One region of the Paenibacillus sp. CAA11 genome, then DNA from elsewhere that is predicted to be linked to it. Evidence: a T-box and tRNA genes for the amino acid it is inferred to sense, from the RefSeq annotation. Region 1 holds a T-box; the other holds one or more tRNA genes.

The links. A T-box is a leader RNA that pairs with one kind of tRNA and senses whether it is charged. The one in region 1 lies ahead of DCC85_RS17065 (valine--tRNA ligase), so its partner is inferred to be a tRNA-Val.
Region 2: it encodes a tRNA-Val, which carries the amino acid that the T-box ahead of DCC85_RS17065 (valine--tRNA ligase) is inferred to sense. The anticodon was not compared.

The regions. Positions count from the first base shown of each region.
Region 1 is NZ_CP028922.1:3,641,716-3,652,261, reverse strand. Features, by position in the region: gene DCC85_RS17070 (LysM peptidoglycan-binding domain-containing protein) at 1-1,124, shown strand, start outside; T-box leader at 1,198-1,471, shown strand; gene DCC85_RS17065 (valine--tRNA ligase) at 1,532-4,204, shown strand; gene DCC85_RS17060 (bifunctional folylpolyglutamate synthase/dihydrofolate synthase) at 4,305-5,678, shown strand; gene murC (UDP-N-acetylmuramate--L-alanine ligase) at 5,738-7,057, shown strand; gene DCC85_RS17050 (DEAD/DEAH box helicase) at 7,196-10,501, shown strand.
Region 2 is NZ_CP028922.1:137,239-147,784, reverse strand. Features, by position in the region: gene DCC85_RS00745 (PucR family transcriptional regulator) at 1-597, opposite strand, end outside; tRNA gene DCC85_RS00740 (tRNA-Lys) at 753-825, opposite strand; tRNA gene DCC85_RS00735 (tRNA-Tyr) at 834-918, opposite strand; tRNA gene DCC85_RS00730 (tRNA-Phe) at 930-1,002, opposite strand; tRNA gene DCC85_RS00725 (tRNA-Asp) at 1,085-1,161, opposite strand; tRNA gene DCC85_RS00720 (tRNA-Thr) at 1,175-1,250, opposite strand; tRNA gene DCC85_RS00715 (tRNA-Val) at 1,256-1,331, opposite strand; tRNA gene DCC85_RS00710 (tRNA-Met) at 1,351-1,427, opposite strand; tRNA gene DCC85_RS00705 (tRNA-Ser) at 1,460-1,551, opposite strand; rRNA gene DCC85_RS00700 (23S ribosomal RNA) at 1,620-4,550, opposite strand; tRNA gene DCC85_RS00695 (tRNA-Ala) at 4,780-4,855, opposite strand; tRNA gene DCC85_RS00690 (tRNA-Ile) at 4,873-4,949, opposite strand; rRNA gene rrf (5S ribosomal RNA) at 4,989-5,105, opposite strand; rRNA gene DCC85_RS00680 (16S ribosomal RNA) at 5,214-6,769, opposite strand; gene DCC85_RS00675 (pro-sigmaK processing inhibitor BofA family protein) at 7,068-7,331, opposite strand; gene DCC85_RS00670 (DUF2508 family protein) at 7,336-7,635, opposite strand; gene recR (recombination mediator RecR) at 7,846-8,442, opposite strand; gene DCC85_RS00660 (YbaB/EbfC family nucleoid-associated protein) at 8,580-8,891, opposite strand; gene dnaX (DNA polymerase III subunit gamma/tau) at 8,943-10,546, opposite strand, start outside.

The DNA.
Region 1 (10,546 bases):
AAGAGCCTGTATTTGCTGCTGATCCTGGAAGTGAAGCGGTGGAACAGGTGGAGAATGCTGATTTTTGGGCAGAGCAGAGGGTGTGGACTTCGAGTACTAACTCTTCTGGCGTGGAAGAACAGGACCTTCCTAGTGAATTAGGACAAGATCTCTTAGACACGGCCGCTCAGCAGATCGACCCGATCATTGTACCGGCTGGAAGGGAGTCTGAAAAGGCCGAGGAGAACCTTAGCCTGGAAACGGCCCAGCCTCCTGCAGATGAGCTGTCTGCCGACTCTTGGTTTGAGAATGAGCCTGTTCGTGCTGTACCTAAGCCCGTATGGCGTACAGAGCAGCCGCATGAATCCGAAGAATTCCAGACAGAGGTGAAGCTGGAGTCGCAGCCGAAGCTGAAACCGGAGTCAAAACCGGAGCCGACGCTGAAGGCAAACCTGGAGTCAAAGCCAGATAGAGCACCAGCGGCGAATTCGGAGGATAGCTTGATATCCAAGCAAGCTGAGACAGAGCGGACTCTCTTCAAAAGCAAATCTGTACCCAAGGAGACTAAAGCCCAGGCGGATGCTGCTGAAACTCTAGCTCCGAAGGCAGAAGAGTCTCCAGTGGAAGAAACTGCAGGAATTGCGGGAAATACAGATGCTGCAGCGAATGTGGAATCTGCCCAGCCGTCAGGGGAAGAAGTTCCTGTAAGTGCGGCGCCTGTTAGCGAGTTGGAGACTGAAGAAGCACCTGAGGCCGACAAGCCGCAGGAAATGAAAATAGCGCTTGGCAGCAAGAAGGAGTCCTCTTCGGCAGAACGGACAGACAGCGCCGCTCTGAGCCAACTTCTTCATACAGGAGCCGGCAAACCTTCATCCGCCATCGAAGATCCCCGTCCTGATGAAGATCTTGTTCCTCCTGAAGGCAGTGCACTCATTGAAGCCGAGGATCCGGGCTGGAAGCAGGCATTCCTGACTAAAATGTCTGAACAGACACCGTTCCGCAAGGTGCGTCTGGTTATTGTTCAGCGCGAAGAGACCATCGATGAAATCGCGGAGCGTTACCGCTTAAGCCCTCGGGAGCTGCTGCTTCATAATCGTCTGACTGAGCAAAACTTATCGGAGGGCCAAGTTCTGTACATCCCTTAAGCGAAGGGGCAGCTGTGGGTTCTTGTTTGTCGGCATTGACTATATGCGGTAAGAAAGTTATTATGTACTATAGTCAAAGACGATGAACGGGAAGAGTAGGTAGGCATAGCCCTTACAGAGAGCGGAATTGTAGCGCTGGGAAATTCCGTAGGATGCAGCTCTCCGAAGTCGCCCGGAAGTCGCCCGTTTGAACCCGTAATATCATCGGTTAGAACGGGCCGGCATGCAGCCGTTATCCTGCAATTGAGTGTCGCTTGGCCCCTTACGCGTTCTTTATCGCGATTGGTTTACAGGATCCTTGCGAAACAAAGGTGGTACCGCGAAAGATAGAGCCTTTCGTCCTTTGAGACGTGGGGCTTTTTTTGTTTTCACAAATCATTGATGATAATGTTCCTGGAGGTAATGGAATGGAAGAGAACCGTCAACAAACCGCCTCGTCGGAAATGCCGACGACATACGATCCGAAGACAGCTGAGCAGAAATGGTACCGCTACTGGATGGAAGGAGAGTTTTTTAAAGCAGGGCAGCGAAAAGATGCCAAGCCTTTTACAATCGTGATTCCGCCTCCGAATGTAACGGGGATGCTTCACATCGGCCATGCCTTGGATTTCACGCTTCAAGATATTCTTATTCGGGCTAAGCGAATGCAGGGTTATGATGCGCTTTGGCTTCCTGGTGCGGACCATGCCGGCATTGCCACGCAAACTAAGGTGGAACAGCGCCTGCGTGAACAGGGAATTACCCGTTATGATCTGGGCCGCGAGAAATTTCTGGAGAAGGTATGGGAATGGAAGGATCAGTATGCTGAAACAATCCATGAGCAATGGGCTAAGATGGGCTTCTCGCTGGATTATTCGCGTGAGCGGTTTACGCTGGATGAAGGGCTGTCTCAAGCGGTACGCGAAGTATTCGTTAAGCTGTATGAGAAGGGCTTGATATACCGGGGCAAGCGGATCATCAACTGGGATCCGGCTGCACGCACAGCCCTTTCGGATATTGAAGTTGAATATAAAGAAGTCAATGGTAACCTGTATCATTTGCAGTACCCGCTTAAGGATGGAAGCGGCCATATCACAGTCGCGACAACACGTCCGGAGACGATGCTGGGAGATACGGCGGTAGCTGTTCATCCGGAGGACGAACGCTATGCGGACATGATTGGGAAGACGCTGGTTCTGCCGATTATCGGCCGTGAAATTCCGATTGTTGCCGATGATTATGTTGATAAAGAATTCGGCAGCGGTGCGGTAAAGATTACGCCTGCTCATGATCCGAACGACTTTGAGCTTGGTCTTCGTCATAATCTGCCGCAGATTACGGTGATGGACGAGACGGGCACGATGAATGAAGAAGCCGGCAAATACCAAGGTCTTGACCGCAGTGATGCACGCAAGCAGATTGTTGCCGAACTGAAGGAGCTTGGGGTACTGATCCGGATCGAGGAGCATGTTCATCAGGTAGGACACAGTGAGAGAACCGGAGCAGTGGTCGAGCCATATTTGTCGACACAATGGTTTGTGAAGATGCAGCCGCTGGCTGATGCAGCGATTCAGGCTCAGAAATCCGGCAAAGGCGTTAACTTTGTGCCTGAGCGCTTTGAGAAGACTTATCTGCACTGGATTGAGAATGTCCGTGACTGGTGTATCTCCCGTCAGCTGTGGTGGGGTCATCGCATCCCGGCCTGGTATTCGGAAGCAACGGGCGAGGTGGTGGTTGCCCGCTCGGAGGAAGAGGCGAGGGCCAAGCTCGGTACCGACAATATCCGCCAGGATGAGGACGTTCTGGATACTTGGTTCAGCTCTGCACTTTGGCCGTTCTCTACATTAGGCTGGCCAAATACAGAGAGCGAAGACCTCAAACGCTATTATCCGACCGATGTGCTGGTTACCGGTTACGATATTATTTATTTCTGGGTTGCCCGGATGATCTTTACAGCACTTGAATTTACGGGCGAGATTCCGTTCAAGGACGTGCTGATGCACGGACTGGTTCGGGACAGTGAAGGGCGTAAAATGTCTAAGTCGCTGGGGAATGGTGTGGACCCGCTTGAAGTTATCGAGAAGTATGGTACGGATGCCATGCGTTATATGATTTCTACAAGCAGCACGCCAGGTCAGGACCTGCGTTTCCGCTGGGAGCGCGTAGAACAGGCGCGTAACTTTGCGAACAAGATTTGGAACGCTTCCCGATTTGCCTTGATGAATCTTGAAGGTGTTAAAGCGGAGGAGATCGACATTAGCGGAACGCTCAGTACAGCTGACCGCTGGATTTTGCATCGTTTGAATGAGACAGCGCGTGATATTACAAGGCTGATGGATGCCTACGAATTTGGTGAGACCGGACGCCTCCTGTACAACTTCATATGGGATGATCTCTGCGACTGGTACATTGAGTTTGCGAAGCTTTCCCTTTATGGGGAAGACCAAGCGGCTAAAGCGAAGACACAGTCTGTGCTTGCTTACGTACTGGACCGAACACTGCGCCTGATCCATCCGTTCATGCCGTTTATTTCCGAAGAAATCTGGCAGCATCTCCCTCATCAGGGCGAGACAATCACACTCGCCGAATGGCCGGTATATGACCCGGCGTTTGAAGCAGAGGGAGCTGTGCAGGAAATGAATCTGCTTATGGATATCATCCGTTCTGTCCGCAATATCCGTGCTGAAGTGAACGTGCCGATGAGCAAGAAAATTGAGCTCATTCTTAAGCCGGGTTCAGCAGAGCTTGAAGATATTATCGCTCGGAATGAGCATTACGTACGCCGTTTCTGCAATACTTCCGAATTCAGCTTCTCGTTGAGCGCAGAGGCTCCGGATAAAGCTATGACCGCTGTAGTTACAGGGGCAGAGCTGTATCTGCCGCTTTCGGGGCTCATTGATATTGCGCAGGAGATCGCTCGTTTGGAGAAGGAACTGGATCATTTAAATAAAGAAGTTGAACGCGTGGAGAAAAAGCTGGCCAATGAAGGCTTTGTTGCCAAGGCTCCGGCCAAGGTGATTGAGGAAGAACGCGCCAAGCAAGTGGACTATGCGCAGAAGCGCGATAAGGTACTGGCGAGAATTCAAGAGTTAAAAGGCTAAAACTACAATAACTGTAGATGAGAGAAGCGTCCCTCGGGCTGAGGCTTCTACTAGGATAGAATTAGCTTAGCTGGAGGGACGGGAAAAAGGGTGATATATCATGGGGGCAACCGAAGAAGGTAATTCCCAGCCGCTGCGCAGCTATGCTGAAGCGGTCGACTGGATTAATGGACTGATTCCGTTTGGCATCCGCCCAGGTCTAGAACGCATTGAACGAATGCTTGAGATGCTAGGCAACCCGCATCGAAAGCTGAAGTTTATTCATGTAGCGGGAACGAACGGAAAGGGCTCATCCTGCGCTTTTCTAACGAGTACGCTGCTTCGCGGAGGGTATTCGGTAGGGACGTTTACGTCACCGTATATTACGAAGTTTACAAACCGTTTTCAATATAATGGGGAAGACATCCCTGAGAACACGCTTCTAGGGCTGTCTAACCGTCTATACCCGTTGGTAGAGCAAATTACAGGGACAGAGCTGGGGTCTCCAACGATGTTCGAGGTATCCACCGCGCTTGCTATCCTCTACTATGCAGAGGTATGTTACCCCGATGTTGTAGTATGGGAAACTGGGCTCGGGGGAAGGATGGATGTAACGAATATAGTTACTCCGATCGTTTGCCTGATTACCAATATTGGCATGGACCATACGGATATTTTGGGCGATACCATAGAGCAGATTGCTAGTGAGAAAGCAGGAATCATCAAGCCGGGTGTTCCTGTCGTCAGCTGTGCAGAGCAGCCGGAAGCCATTCAGGTCTTCAAGCAGACCGCTGCTGCGAAATCTTCTACGCTATACCTGCTGGGTGAGGAATTCAGTTATGAACGGACTGGCCTTAACGGAGCAGGACAGCAGTTTCTGTTCAAGGGGCCGTTCCGCGAGCTCCCCATTGAAATTACACTGCAGGGTGAGCACCAGTGCAAGAATGCCGCTGGCGCCATGATGGTGCTTGAAATTTTGAGGCAGTACATGGCTTTTGTATTTGAAGATGAAGATATTTTGAACGGATTTAAAGGGGCTGCTTGGGCAGGCAGGCTGGAATTGGTGCAGGACCATCCGCGCGTTGTGCTTGATGGCGCGCATAACCCTGAAGGAGCAGAGACGCTTGCTCGCTCCATTCCAGAGATTTACCGTTACCGTCATTTGAATTTGATGATGGGAATGTTATCTAATAAGCATCATCGAGCATATCTGGAGCATATATTACCAATAGTGGATACGCTTATTGTAACAGAGCCGGATTTCCGTCGTAAGATGGACGCCGAGGCTTTGGCTGAGCTGGTTCAGCAGCTGCGGGAAGCCAAGGCGAAGCCGACTCTGGAACTCATTGTGGAGCCGGACTGGAGAGAAGCTTTGGAGCTTCTTCGGTTACGGACTACACAAGAAGACCTTGGAGTGGTGTCGGGCACGCTCTATTTAATATCCGACGTGCGCGCTGCTCTATTACATCAAACCGATTCTGAAAAAGGCTGGTGAACACATTGGCAAATACAACATTAGAACACGTACATTTCATCGGGATCGGCGGTTATGGAATGAGCGCGATTGCCCGGGTGATGTTGGAGATGGGCTATACTGTAACGGGTTCGGATGTAGCCTCGCAGGAATTAACAGAGAAGCTGGCGGCCAAGGGCGCCAAGATATATATTGGACATACCGCAGAGCAAGTGCATGGAGCAGACCTGGTTGTCTACTCTACTGCACTGCCTAAAGATAATGTGGAGCGGGTTGAAGCGCAGGCGCAGGGCATTCCTGTGCTGCACCGCTCTCAAATGCTTGCAAGACTTCTGAACGAGCGAAGCGGCGTCGCTGTAGCAGGAGCACACGGTAAGACCACAACCTCCTCGATGATTGCTCTTGTTATGGAAGAGACCGGAACGGATCCGACCTATATCATTGGTGGCGAGATTATGAATATCGGAACCAATGCCAAAGCGGGACAAGGCAAGTATGTCGTTGCTGAGGCGGATGAGAGTGATGGCTCATTCTTGCAATATCATCCGGCCTTAGCGGTCGTGACGAACATTGAGGCTGACCATCTGGAGAATTACGACGGAAATTTCGAGCGTCTGAAGGAAGCTTATGTACAATTCCTGAATCAGGTAAAGCCAGATGGAAAGGCCGTGGTTTGCGGGGATGACGCTATAGTGCGTGAGCTGCTGCCTAAGGTGAACCGGAATGTGGTTACCTATGGAATCGAGCAAGCCTGTGATTATACCGCCAGCAATATTGTGCTTGGAGATCGTCGGGTCTCCTTTACCATGAATCATGCTGGAAAATCCCTTGGAACGATCGAGCTCTCCGTACCGGGAATGCACAATGTATATAATGCAATGGCGACTGTAATTGTGTGTTTGGAAGCTGAAATTCCATTTGAGCAAATTGCTGGGGCTATTTCTCAATTCCATGGTGCCAAGAGAAGATTCCAGGTGCTTGGAGAAGCACGGGACATCCTGATTATTGATGATTATGCACATCATCCTACTGAGATTCAGGCGACGATTGTAGCGGCTAAGGCAACAGGGAAAAGGATTATCGCTGTATTCCAGCCTCAGCGCTATACACGAACCTTTTTCTTGCTGGACGCGTTCAGCCGCGCCTTCGGGGATGCAGACGAAGTTATTATTACGGATATTTATTCTCCGGCAGGAGAGAAGCAAATTGAGGGAATTCATTCTTCCAAGCTGGTTGAGTTGATTAAAGAGAATAGCAATCCGGCTGCTAGGTATATTCCAACTAAGCAAGAAGTGATCGAAGATCTTGAGAATCGCCTGAAGCCAGGCGATATGGTTCTGACCATGGGGGCGGGAGATATTTGGAAGGTTGGCGATACGCTGGCCAAACGAATTCGTTAGTCCAAAAGAAATAAGATTTATCATAGAGAGAGCCGCGGCTATAGCGGTTCTCTTTTGCTTTTTTATCTGCGATTAAACCCTATGTACTTATGATAAGATAATGGGATAAGTAAAGCCGAGGGCGAAGGGACAGAAGTCATGGAATTATATTCATTATGGACGGTGGAGGCGCTTTGCGGTACGGAATCGTTCAAAGTTGGGAAGGAATACTTCAGACAAGGACGGGTCATGGATCTAAGCATGAACATGTCGAACCATTATGAGGCGGTTGTTCAGGGAAGCAGAAGCTACCGGGTCACAGTGAAGCTTGATCAGGGAGGACATCCGGAAGCTGTATGCGAATGTCCGGCTTACCATGCGCAGTTTCAGTATTGTGAGCATATCGCAGCAGTTTTAATCGCGATTCACGAGAAGCCGGAGCCTAGCATTTCAGGAGTCAGAGGCACCTTTTCCATTTCAGAAAGTCATTCCCACTATCAAGGGAACCCGCTTTCCGCTAGGGAGGAACGTACCGCGAACGAATTGATCCGGCTATTTGAAGGAGCGAAGCGTTCAGGAGGCCCGCCCTTAAGGGAGAGGGTATATGTGCAAACCGGGCAAGAAAAGTTGCAAGTGGAATGGATTTGTACGGTCGAGGAAGGGCTGTACTCCGATGCAAACCCTAAAATCACAGTATCCGTGAAGGTAGGACTCAAGCGGACTTATGTTGTTCAAGACATCCGTCTATTTCTTGAGCATGCTGAGAAGGGGAGAGCCCTGCCTTTCTCCTCCCGGTTTCAATATGACCCTGCTCTGCACACCTTTGGTCCTGAGGATAGGAAGGTTCTAGAGCAGTTATGCCGCGTGTTATCCAGTGAGCAGATTTATGCGGCTGACGGAAACTTAAGGACCGGTTCGCGTAGCTCGGGGCTGCAAAAATATCTGACGATTCCTCCGCTGGCATGGGGCGAGCTGCTTCCTGCTTTAATTGCAGCTGGAGCAACCATTGAACAGCCGGGCGGTTTTACGGCAAGCCTTGCCTTATACGAGGGAACGCCGCCTGTTTCTTATGAATTAGGGCGGCAGGATGCATATTTTTACCTGCAGATTCAAGGACTGGAAGAGACGATTCTGATGCCCAAGTATGGTTGTGCTATATCCAGGGGAACCGTCTTCAGGATGGAGCAGAGCCAATTAGAGCTGCTGTCGGAAATAAAGGATACGATCTACCGCGGGGGCTTAGACGGCAGGCTCAGTATGGCCGCACAACAGCTGGATGAATTCATTAGGCAAGCGCTGCCCAAGCTTAGAGCTCTGGGTCAGGTGCGTCTTGACCCCGAAATACAAAGCCGCATTCTTAGCCCTAAGCTTGCGGCCAAATTGTTTCTGGATCGGCTGGATGAAGAATTGATCTTAAAGTTGGAATTTCATTATGACGGAATCATCATTCTTCCATTGGAGGCACAAGAGCGGCAGCTGGAGAATCAAGATTCCTCAATCTTAATCCGCGAGATGGACAGAGAGAAGTACGTATTGAACGTCATTGAGGAGCTGAAGCTGCCGATTCGAGGGACAGCTTGGGTAACGGACCAGGAAGAGCAAATTTACAATGTGTTATTTCATCTTTTGCCACAGCTAGAGGGAAAGGCGGAGGTCTTTGCTACGACTGCGGTAAGGGATTGGGTATACCCGGATTCGGGGGGCTTCGAGACATTGGCCGATGCTGATGCTTCACTGAACTGGCTTGAGATCACCTTCTCTATGGATGGCATTGGAGAGGCCGAAATTCGGAAAATTCTGCTTTCAGTCTTGGAGCGTAGAAAATACTATCGCTTGAAGAGCGGGGCCTTCTATTCCCTGGAGGGGAAAGTATTTCAGACCTTTGCCGGGATGGCGGAGGATCTTGGAGTGAGCAAGAACGATATTGGCCATGGTCGCATTACGCTTCCGCTTGTACGCTCGTTGCTCCTGACCGAATCTGGTGATGGAGGTCCTCGGCTTGGCAGGTCGCTGCGCCGCTTCCTGGAGCAGGTTCGCGACCCCGATATGACCGAGGCAGAAGTGCCTGCGCGGCTAGCGTCTGTGCTTCGCGATTATCAGAAGCGGGGATTTCGCTGGCTTAAGACATTGGCCCGGTACAGGTTTGGCGGTATTCTGGCAGATGATATGGGACTTGGGAAGACCTTGCAAAGCATCGCTTATATCGTCTCTGAATGGGAGGAAACCGAGGAGATTTCAGGTGACGGGAGATTACCTGTGCTGATTGTGGCTCCGGCATCACTGGTTTATAACTGGGAGAACGAATTTAAGAAGTTTGCTCCCGAGCTGCAGGTCAGAGTTGCAGCAGGCAGTAAGCAGGAGCGTACCCATCAAGCGGCAGCCGAGGCGGATGTTATCATTACCTCATATCCTGCCTTGCGAAGAGACAGCGATATTTACGATAACATGAAATTTAGCACCATGATTCTTGATGAGGCTCAGGCTTTTAAAAATCATACAACACAGACGGCGATGTCGGTAAAGAGAATCCAAGCCGGCAGACGCTTTGCATTAACAGGTACGCCCATTGAGAACTCGCTTGATGAGCTGTGGTCTATTTTTGATGTGATTTTTCCAGGCTTGTTTACCGGCAGACAGGCGTTCAAGGATATGCCGAGAGATACACTTGCGAGACTCGTCCGCCCATTTATTTTGCGGCGGCTCAAATCCCAAGTACTCAGGGAACTTCCGGAGAAAATCGAGACGGTTTGTCAGTCCGAGCTGACTTCAGAGCAGAAGAAGCTGTATGCGGCTTATTTGAGCAGCTTCAAAAAGCAGACACTCAAGGATCTGGAAAGCGAGGGCTTCCAGAAGAGCCGAATGAAGATTTTAGCTGGCATTACGCGCCTGCGGCAAATTTGCTGTCACCCATCACTGTTCGAGGCCTCTTATCAAGGCAGCTCAGGCAAGCTGGAACAATTGAGCGAGATTGTAGAGGAGTGTCTGGCCAGCGGGAAAAGACTGCTGATTTTCTCTCAATTCACGGGAATGCTGCAAATGATCCGCGGAGAACTGACGCAAAGGAATATCCCGACCTTCTATCTTGATGGTCAGACACCCTCCCGGGAACGAGTAGAACTATGCAGCCGCTTTAACGATGGGGAGAACGATATCTTCCTCATTTCATTGAAAGCAGGAGGTACAGGACTTAACTTAACGGGAGCTGACACTGTGGTTCTGTATGATCTATGGTGGAATCCTGCGGTGGAAGAGCAGGCGGCCGGACGCGCGCACAGGCTTGGCCAGAAACGGACAGTTCAGATTATTCGGCTGATTGCCCAAGGAACGATTGAGGACAAGATGCTTGAGCTCCAGCAAAGGAAGAGAAATCTGATTCATGAAGTGATAGATGCGGAAGAATCAGAGCTTGCAGTATGGTCGGAGCAGGACATTCGTGATCTTTTAATGATCTCACCTGAAGGCTAGCTCAACTTCATACGGTCTTACGGGCATATCTCGGACAATCCCTTC
Region 2 (10,546 bases), 1.4 Mb from region 1:
GGCCTCAGTTCCTTCTTCGCTTTCCTCGATAAGCCCTTCTAGTTGGTTCTCCCTTGCAAGAATAATCCATTCTTGATCCTGCAGGGGTATTAAGATTACATCCACGCCAAAATAGCTCCGCAAAAGCTTGTTCAACTTGGTATAGCCCATTTCTGCACTGAGGCTGCTTTCACAGCTGAGTAGAAATGGCACAGCAGAACTCGATAATTTCGACTTGAGTGTCATCTCTTCAGGAATATCAGTGCTCAGATTACCACTCTTTAGCTGCTGATGAAGCCAGTGGCCAAACTGCCTCATGACGGTTTCCTCATCACTCTTCACAAAGGCTGGCGATGCTTCCCCCGACTTCGCTGCCGTCTGAAGAAGAAGCTCCACCAGCTTTCGCTCAGATTCAGTTAAGCTAGATGCATCCATCTCCCACAACAAAACGGAGGAATTCTCATACTTCCATGGAAAAAGAAGCTTGCCTGCCCGCTCGGCAGAACTATTCCCCGCATCCCCGGTTACTCGCGTCCATTGCTGCAGATCCATCGCTCTCTCTTGAAGAGGCTGACCAAGTACGTTTTCCAACTGCTGTTTAAGGATCAATATCTCCATAAAAAACGCCTTTCCTATCTATTTTGGAATATGGTTCATTTTAACACATCCAATGCCAGACCTCACCTTTATGAATTTATACAGCTTAGACACAAAGGACTTAAACATAACAAAAAACCGCTAACCAAATGGTTAACGGTCTCTTGTACAGCGGATGAGCCATGAAGGACTCGAACCTTCGACACCCTGATTAAAAGTCAGGTGCTCTACCAACTGAGCTAATGGCTCTTACTTACTGGTGGAGGCTGATGGATTCGAACCACCGAACTCGACGAGAACAGATTTACAGTCTGCTGCGTTTGGCCACTTCGCTAAGCCTCCAAAACAAAAAGTGGCTCGGGACGGAATCGAACCGCCGACACGAGGATTTTCAGTCCTCTGCTCTACCGACTGAGCTACCGAGCCATAATACTATTTAGTCAAAAAAATAAAGTGGCGGCTATGAACCTCCCCACTTACGTGTTCGACCAAGCAATTGGGATATGAATGGCGGAACCGACGGGATTCGAACCCGCGATCTCCTGCGTGACAGGCAGGCATGTTAGGCCTCTACACCACGGTTCCGCAATATTCATAATGGTGCCGGCGAGAGGACTTGAACCCCCAACCTACTGATTACAAGTCAGTTGCTCTACCAGTTGAGCTACACCGGCACATATGGTGGAGGCTGAGGGGTTCGAACCCCCGACCCTCTGCTTGTAAGGCAGATGCTCTCCCAGCTGAGCTAAGCCTCCATATGTTATATATAGTTATTGGTAGCGGCGGAGGGGATCGAACCCCCGACCTCACGGGTATGAACCGTACGCTCTAGCCAGCTGAGCTACGCCGCCATAATATTCAAGTTCCATGAATGATTGTTCGATGGCGGAGAGAGAGGGATTCGAACCCTCGCACCACTTACGCAGTCTAACCCCTTAGCAGAGGGTCCCCTTATAGCCACTTGGGTATCTCTCCAAAAGCAATACATTCAAGTTGATCCTTGAAAACTGGATACGAAACGTCATTGCGCTTTACACTCTAAATAGGATAAGCCCTCGACCGATTAGTACTGGTCAGCTCCATGCATTGCTGCACTTCCACCTCCAGCCTATCTACCTCGTCGTCTTCAAGGGGTCTTACTAATTGGGAAATCTCATCTTGAGGGGGGCTTCACGCTTAGATGCTTTCAGCGCTTATCCCTTCCGCACTTAGCTACCCAGCTGTGCTCCTGGCGGAACAACTGGTGCACCAGCGGTGCGTCCATCCCGGTCCTCTCGTACTAAGGACAGCTCCTCTCAAATTTCCTACGCCCACGACAGATAGGGACCGAACTGTCTCACGACGTTCTGAACCCAGCTCGCGTACCGCTTTAATGGGCGAACAGCCCAACCCTTGGGACCTACTTCAGCCCCAGGATGCGATGAGCCGACATCGAGGTGCCAAACCTCCCCGTCGATGTGGACTCTTGGGGGAGATAAGCCTGTTATCCCCAGGGTAGCTTTTATCCGTTGAGCGATGGCCCTTCCATGCGGTACCACCGGATCACTAAGCCCGACTTTCGTCCCTGCTCGACTTGTCAGTCTCGCAGTCAAGCTCCCTTTTGCCTTTGCACTCTTCGAATGATTTCCAACCATTCTGAGGGAACCTTGGGGCGCCTCCGTTACTCTTTAGGAGGCGACCGCCCCAGTCAAACTGCCCACCTGACACTGTCCCCGCACCGGATTACGGTACCAGGTTAGAACTCCGATACGATCAGGGTGGTATCCCAACGTCGCCTCCACCGAAGCTGGCGCTCCGGCTTCCTAGGCTCCCACCTATCCTGTACAAATCGTATCAAAGTCCAATATCAAGCTGCAGTAAAGCTCCATGGGGTCTTTCCGTCTTGTCGCGGGTAACCTGCATCTTCACAGGTATTAAAATTTCACCGGATCTCTCGTTGAGACAGCGCCCAAGTCGTTACGCCATTCGTGCGGGTCAGAATTTACCTGACAAGGAATTTCGCTACCTTAGGACCGTTATAGTTACGGCCGCCGTTTACTGGGGCTTCGGTTCACAGCTTCGGGATTACTCCCTAACCGCTCCCCTTAACCTTCCAGCACCGGGCAGGCGTCAGCCCGTATACTTCGCCTTGCGGCTTCGCACAGACCTGTGTTTTTGCTAAACAGTCGCTTGGGCCTTTTCACTGCGGCCCCCTCGGGCTATTCACCCTACCGAGGCACCCCTTCTCCCGAAGTTACGGGGTCATTTTGCCGAGTTCCTTAACGAGAGTTCTTCCGCGCGCCTTAGAATTCTCTTCTCGCCTACCTGTGTCGGTTTACGGTACGGGCACCTTCACCTGGCTAGAGGCTTTTCTTGGCAGTGTGAGATCATGACCTTCGCTACTGTAATTTTCACTCCCCATCACAGCCCAGCCTTAAAGTGTGCGGATTTGCCTACACACCAGCCTCACTGCTTGGACGGACATCCATCAGTCCGCGTCACTACCCTGCTGCGTCACCCCATCGCTCATAACGGTTTACGGTGGTACAGGAATTTCCACCTGTTGTCCTTCGACTACGCCTTTCGGCCTCGCCTTAGGTCCCGACTTACCCTGAGCGGACGAACCTTCCTCAGGAACCCTTAGGCTTTCGGCGGATCAGATTCTCACTGATCTTTTCGTTACTCATACCGGCATTCTCACTTGTGTACTCTCCAGCGCTCCTTACGGTACACCTTCAACGCATACACAACGCTCCCCTACCCCTGATGCAAAGCATCAAGCCATAGCTTCGGTGGTGTGTTTAGCCCCGTTACATTTTCGGCGCAGAGTCACTCGACCAGTGAGCTATTACGCACTCTTTAAATGGTGGCTGCTTCTAAGCCAACATCCTGGTTGTCTGTGCAACTCCACATCCTTTCCCACTTAACACACACTTGGGGACCTTAGCTGATGGTCTGGGCTGTTTCCCTTTTGACAATGGATCTTAGCACTCACTGTCTGACTCCCGGATATGAGTCCATGGCATTCGGAGTTTGACTGAGCTTGGTAACCCTTGGCGGGCCCCGCACCCAATCAGTGCTCTACCTCCACGACTCTTTTCTTCCGAGGCTAGCCCTAAAGCTATTTCGGGGAGAACCAGCTATCTCCGAGTTCGATTGGAATTTCTCCGCTACCCCCACCTCATCCCCGAACTTTTCAACGTTCGTGGGTTCGGGCCTCCAGTGCGTGTTACCGCACCTTCACCCTGGACAGGGGTAGATCACACGGTTTCGGGTCTACGCCCACGTACTCAATTCGCCCTATTCAGACTCGCTTTCGCTGCGGCTTCGGCTCTTCACCTTAACCTTGCACGGGAACGTAACTCGCCGGTTCATTCTACAAAAGGCACGCCATCATCCATATAGAGGACTCTGACTTCTTGTAAGCACACGGTTTCAGGTTCTGTTTCACTCCCCTTCCGGGGTGCTTTTCACCTTTCCCTCACGGTACTGCTTCGCTATCGGTCGCTAGGGAGTATTTAGCCTTACCAGATGGTCCTGGCGGATTCATACGGGGTTTCACGTGCCCCGCACTACTCGGGATCCGTCTCGGAGGGAACACATTTTCACCTACAGGGCTTTTACCTTCTCTGGCGGGCCTTTCCAGACCTCTTCAACTAACCTGTTCCTTTGTAACTCCATGTGAGACGTCCCACAACCCCAGAGAGCAAGCTCTCTGGTTTAGGCTGTTCCGCGTTCGCTCGCCGCTACTGACGGAATCACTCTTGTTTTCTCTTCCTCAGGGTACTTAGATGTTTCAGTTCCCCTGGTCTGCCTCTTCACACCCTATGTATTCAGGTATGAGTGACTGGCTATTACACCAGCCGGGTTTCCCCATTCGGACATCCCCGGATCAAAGCTTGCTTACAGCTCCCCGAGGCCGTATCGTTGTTCGCCACGTCCTTCTTCGGCTCCTAGCGCCTAGGCATCCTCCGTGTGCTCTTAATAGCTTAACCTAATCGCTCGGATTTTGGACCGACACGTTCTGTTGTTCCTTGGTTTCTCGATTGAAATGAATCAAGGTTGAAACCCACTCACAAAGGATCGATCGTCTCCAAAATACCTCGCTCTGTAGCTATCACTTCACTTGTTCTCTTCGATCACAAGTTTCAGCTAAAGAGATGTTTCTAAAACGCAATTTCGTTTCGTTATCCAGTTTTCAAGGATCAAGAATTAGAACTTTTATGGTGGAGCCAAGCGGGATCGAACCGCTGACCTCCTGCTTGCAAGGCAGGCGCTCTCCCAGCTGAGCTATGGCCCCATATTATTTGTTAGGAATGGTGGGCCCTAGTGGACTCGAACCACCGACCTCACCCTTATCAGGGGTGCGCTCTAACCAGCTGAGCTAAGGGCCCTAACATTATGCAATTAATGTAACCCAAAAAACGGGTTGCGCTTGGCGACGTCCTACTCTCCCAGGACCCTGCGGTCCAAGTACCATTGGCGCTGGAGGGCTTAACGGTCGTGTTCGGGATGGGTACGTGTGGAACCCCTCCGCCATCATCACCAAACGCATGAGAGTTCGAACTCTCAAAACTGACCAACGAGTGAGATCGTTTGGTTAACTCCAGGTTAACCGATATTTGAATGTCTTCACCACCGAAGACGATTCTCCATAGAAAGGAGGTGATCCAGCCGCACCTTCCGATACGGCTACCTTGTTACGACTTCACCCCAATCGTCTACCCCACCTTCGGCGGCTGGCCCCCTTGCGGGTTACCTCACCGACTTCGGGTGTTGTAAACTCTCGTGGTGTGACGGGCGGTGTGTACAAGACCCGGGAACGTATTCACCGCGGCATGCTGATCCGCGATTACTAGCAATTCCGACTTCATGCAGGCGAGTTGCAGCCTGCAATCCGAACTGAGACCGGCTTTTCTAGGATTCGCTCCAGATCGCTCCTTCGCTTCCCGTTGTACCGGCCATTGTAGTACGTGTGTAGCCCAGGTCATAAGGGGCATGATGATTTGACGTCATCCCCACCTTCCTCCGGTTTGTCACCGGCAGTCACTCTAGAGTGCCCAGCTCGACCTGCTGGCAACTAAAGTTAAGGGTTGCGCTCGTTGCGGGACTTAACCCAACATCTCACGACACGAGCTGACGACAACCATGCACCACCTGTCTCCTCTGTCCCGAAAGAAAGGTACATCTCTGTACCGGTCAGAGGGATGTCAAGACCTGGTAAGGTTCTTCGCGTTGCTTCGAATTAAACCACATACTCCACTGCTTGTGCGGGTCCCCGTCAATTCCTTTGAGTTTCAGTCTTGCGACCGTACTCCCCAGGCGGAATGCTTAATGTGTTAACTTCGGCACCAAGGGTATCGAAACCCCTAACACCTAGCATTCATCGTTTACGGCGTGGACTACCAGGGTATCTAATCCTGTTTGCTCCCCACGCTTTCGCGCCTCAGCGTCAGTTACAGCCCAGAGAGTCGCCTTCGCCACTGGTGTTCCTCCACATCTCTACGCATTTCACCGCTACACGTGGAATTCCACTCTCCTCTTCTGCACTCAAGCCACCCAGTTTCCAGTGCGACCCGGAGTTGAGCTCCAGGATTAAACACCAGACTTAAATGGCCGCCTGCGCGCGCTTTACGCCCAATAATTCCGGACAACGCTTGCCCCCTACGTATTACCGCGGCTGCTGGCACGTAGTTAGCCGGGGCTTTCTTCTCAGGTACCGTCACCTCAAGAGCAGTTACTCTCTCAAGCGTTCTTCCCTGGCAACAGAGCTTTACGATCCGAAAACCTTCATCACTCACGCGGCGTTGCTCCGTCAGACTTTCGTCCATTGCGGAAGATTCCCTACTGCTGCCTCCCGTAGGAGTCTGGGCCGTGTCTCAGTCCCAGTGTGGCCGTTCACCCTCTCAGGTCGGCTACGCATCGTCGCCTTGGTGAGCCGTTACCCCACCAACTAGCTAATGCGCCGCAGGCCCATCCGTAAGTGACAGATTGCTCCGTCTTTCCCAAATCCCTCATGCGAGGAACTTGTGTATCCGGTATTAGCTACCGTTTCCGGTAGTTATCCCAGTCTTACAGGCAGGTTGCCTACGTGTTACTCACCCGTCCGCCGCTAAGTTATTTAGAAGCAAGCTTCTAAATAACTCCGCTCGACTTGCATGTATTAGGCACGCCGCCAGCGTTCGTCCTGAGCCAGGATCAAACTCTCCATTAAAGGTAAAGCTTGTGACTCATTTTGAAACTGACGAGAAAGGATCGAATTTCAAGTCGAGATGGACTTAAAATTCATCCGTTAATTCTCATTTATATCTCACTCGTTGTTCAGTTTTCAAAGATCAAACTTCTCATTTCATCGTCCGCTGTATCTCAGCGGCGACTTTTATAATATATCATATTCTCTTGTTAGCAGTCAAGCACTTTTTTTAAAATCTTTTTTTGCTTGCCTTTTGAATGGTACAACCAACAAAGGAACGAGTATTAATGTATCACAGATCCCAAAGCCGAGTCAACAACTAAATCCCTGTCAATTTTAGGCTGATCAATAAACCCACCCCTGGCAGTCCAAGCACAAGGACAGTACTGATCGTTACTGGATTCATCGGAATATGAAAGCTTCCAAAGAAGCCAGCATAATTAACTGCATATATCGCAACAGCCGCCAGGACAATTTGCAGGCCTAGTTTAGTAAGCCATGCTACGCCAAGCCTTCGCGATATCCAGATATAAAGCAGAAGCACACTCGACACTAACAGGACGGCCAGCCCAATCCAGTTCATGTCCTCACTCCCTCTCCGCTATTCTTTTCTCAACAAATTGACCGTACTTGAATGCTCCCCACTGCAAATCAGACTTCTTAGCCTCCTTCAAATGGATTTGATATTTACGTTCTGCTGCCTCCAAGATATAGATTGCATAATCGACCTCATCCTTTCCGCGCGCATGCTCGAAGCACATTCGTGCCCGCTCCCATTCCCTATGTGCTTTTCGAAGCTCTTCATACAACTCATCACGCCGTTCTTCTTCCGGGCTTGGACGTCTCCCCTGAGTTAGGGTCCAAATCCACCTTTTCAAAAAGTTCATCTGCCCACTGCTCCCTCCACAAAGAAAATGCAGGCCTTAATCAGACCCCTTATTCTCATTCATATGGGAATAGGACAAACTTAGAACCATACGACAGCATGCCGGGCAAAAGACCCATCCGAAAGAATAAACAAAAAAAGAGCCCCTCATGGGCTCCGCTCTAACAGATAAATTTACAACAACTTATATCTCAACCTCTTCATCGCTTGGCTATAATTCACGCCGACCTTCCAAGGCCTTAGACAAGGTTACTTCGTCTGCATATTCAAGATCTCCGCCGACCGGCAGCCCGTGAGCAATACGAGTCACCTTGAGCTCAAACGGCTTCACCAGCCTAGAAATATACATAGCCGTCGCTTCCCCCTCAATGTTAGGGTTTGTCGCCAGGATTAACTCCTTCACCTTCTCATCACTTAGACGGGTCAGCAGCTCTTTAAGACGGATATCGTCAGGACCAATCCCTTCCATGGGTGAGATGGCCCCCTGGAGCACATGATAATAACCATCAAACTCCTTAGTGCGCTCCATAGCAACCAAATCCTTAGATTCTTGAACTACACAGATCACAGAGGCATCTCGCGTCTTATCCTGGCAAATCCGGCACGGATCGGTATCCGTGATATTGCAGCACACAGAACAGTAGTGCAAATTCCGCTTCACGCTCACAAGCGCCTTAGCAAAATCAATAACGTCGTCATCTTTCATTCTTAACACATGAAATGCAAGCCGTGCAGCCGTCTTAGGGCCAATCCCCGGTAAATGGGTAAACGCATCAATCAGCTTAGCTATCGGTTCAGGATAATACAAATGAGCGTTCTCCTTTAATCATGGAATAAATAGCTTTCCGTACTCAAAATAATGAATAAACTTCGAAAGCGAAAAGCCCCCGAAGTTTATCATCATTCCTAATAAAGACAGCCTAAGCAGGCTGTAAATTGTACAGCTTAGAACAAGCCTGGAATCTTCATGCCGCCAGTAAATTTGCCCATATCCTGGTTAGCAATCTCTTCAGCTTTGGTCAATCCGTCATTAACAGCTGTAAGCACCAAGTCCTGCAGCATTTCTACATCATCCGGATCAACGGCTTCCGGTTTGATTGTAATGGACAGCACTTTCTTATGACCGTTGACTTGAACAGTAACTACCCCGCCGCCAGAGGTTCCCTCTACGACCTTGTCTGCAAGCTCCTCTTGAGCCTTCAGCATTTGCTCCTGCATCTTCTTAACCTGCTTCATCATCTGATTCATATTATTCATTGACTCACAACTCCTTTATCAAATTCACTACCCATTTGTCTGAATCATTATTTAATCCTTTATAACAACAAGGTCATCCCCAAACATTTGAAGAGCCTCATCAACCCACGGTTCTTTGCCCTGATCGCCCTCAGACTCCGGAAGTTCCAATTCAAAGGGCTCTTTGTCCGGCTTAGCCGCGCCCTCAATAGCCTCATTCCAATCCTTCAACATCATGGTAACTAAACGCAAGGGCTTACCCAGCTGCTGCTGCATGACGCGTTCAATCACCTGCTTGTTGGCCGGCTTCTCGGTTGTCTCCCGGTGAATATCATTCTTGAAGGCAACGAGCACAGCATCCTCCAGCACGGATACTGGATCTCCATTTACAAACCAAGCGTGAATAGTGACTTTCTCTTCCTTCACGGCCTGAAGCACCTGATTCCACTTATTTAACACCGCCGTGAATTCAGGGTTACTGCGTGCCGCAATATAGCGATCGAGCCCTGATGGGATCTTCGCTGCGGAGGAAATTCGAGGAGCCGGGCTGCGTGGACGCGACCTTTCGGGCTCGGCACCAGCACCGGATGAGACCCCCGACTGGATTGCGCGTTCCAGCTTCTTCTCAAGCTCAGCAAGCTGCTTGCGAAGCTGGTCTACATCCGTCGATCCACTCTTCACCGCCGCTTCCGGGGCAGGAGCAGCACCTAAGTGTTCCTCTGCCTCAGGAGTTTCCGCTATGCTGCAAAGCTTAAGCAAGGCAACTTCAAACAGCATCTGTGGCTGAACAGCATATTTCATCTCCGTCTGATAATGGTTAAGCGTATCGATAATCCGAAAGAGCTGTCCCCGTGTAAAAGTCTTGGCTACCTCTTGAAAGTCTGCCGGATCAAGCACCCGTTCGGTAAGCTTATCAGCCTGCGGCACCATCTTAATCATGAGCAAGTCGCGGAAGTAATAGAGGAGGTTCTCCATGCACTTATCCGCGCTCTTGCCCTCCTGCATCAGGCGCTCGATCATTTGCAGCATACCACCGATGTCCCCGCGAACCAAAGTCCCGGCAATCTCAGCAAACTGCCTAGAAGGAATGCCTCCCGTCATATCCAGCACTTGCTGATAAGAGACATGACCGTCTGTAAACGAGGAGATCTGATCCAGAATGCTGAGTGCATCACGCATCCCGCCATCGGAAAGTCTGGCAATATACTGGATCGCCTCCGCATCGGCTGTGATTCCTTCTTCTGTACAAATTTGCTGCAGACGTTCGGACTGCTCATCCAGCGATACACGCCGAAAGTCGAAGCGCTGACACCTGGAAATCACCGTTGCCGGCAAGCGATGCGGCTCTGTAGTCGCCAATATGAACATTACATGAGGAGGCGGCTCTTCGAGTGTCTTTAGCAAAGCATTGAACGCCTCAGTTGTAAGCATATGGACTTCATCGATTATATAAACCTTCTGCCGCACTTCGGTTGGAGCATACTTCACCTTCTCACGGAGGTCGCGGATTTCCTCAACCCCCCGGTTGGATGCAGCATCAATTTCTAGCACATCCATTACAGCTCCCGCCGTAATACGGCGGCAGGATTCGCATTCATTGCAAGGCTCAGGGCCTGGCCCGCGCTCACAGTTCACTGCTTTGGCCAAGATCTTGGCCGCACTGGTCTTCCCCGTCC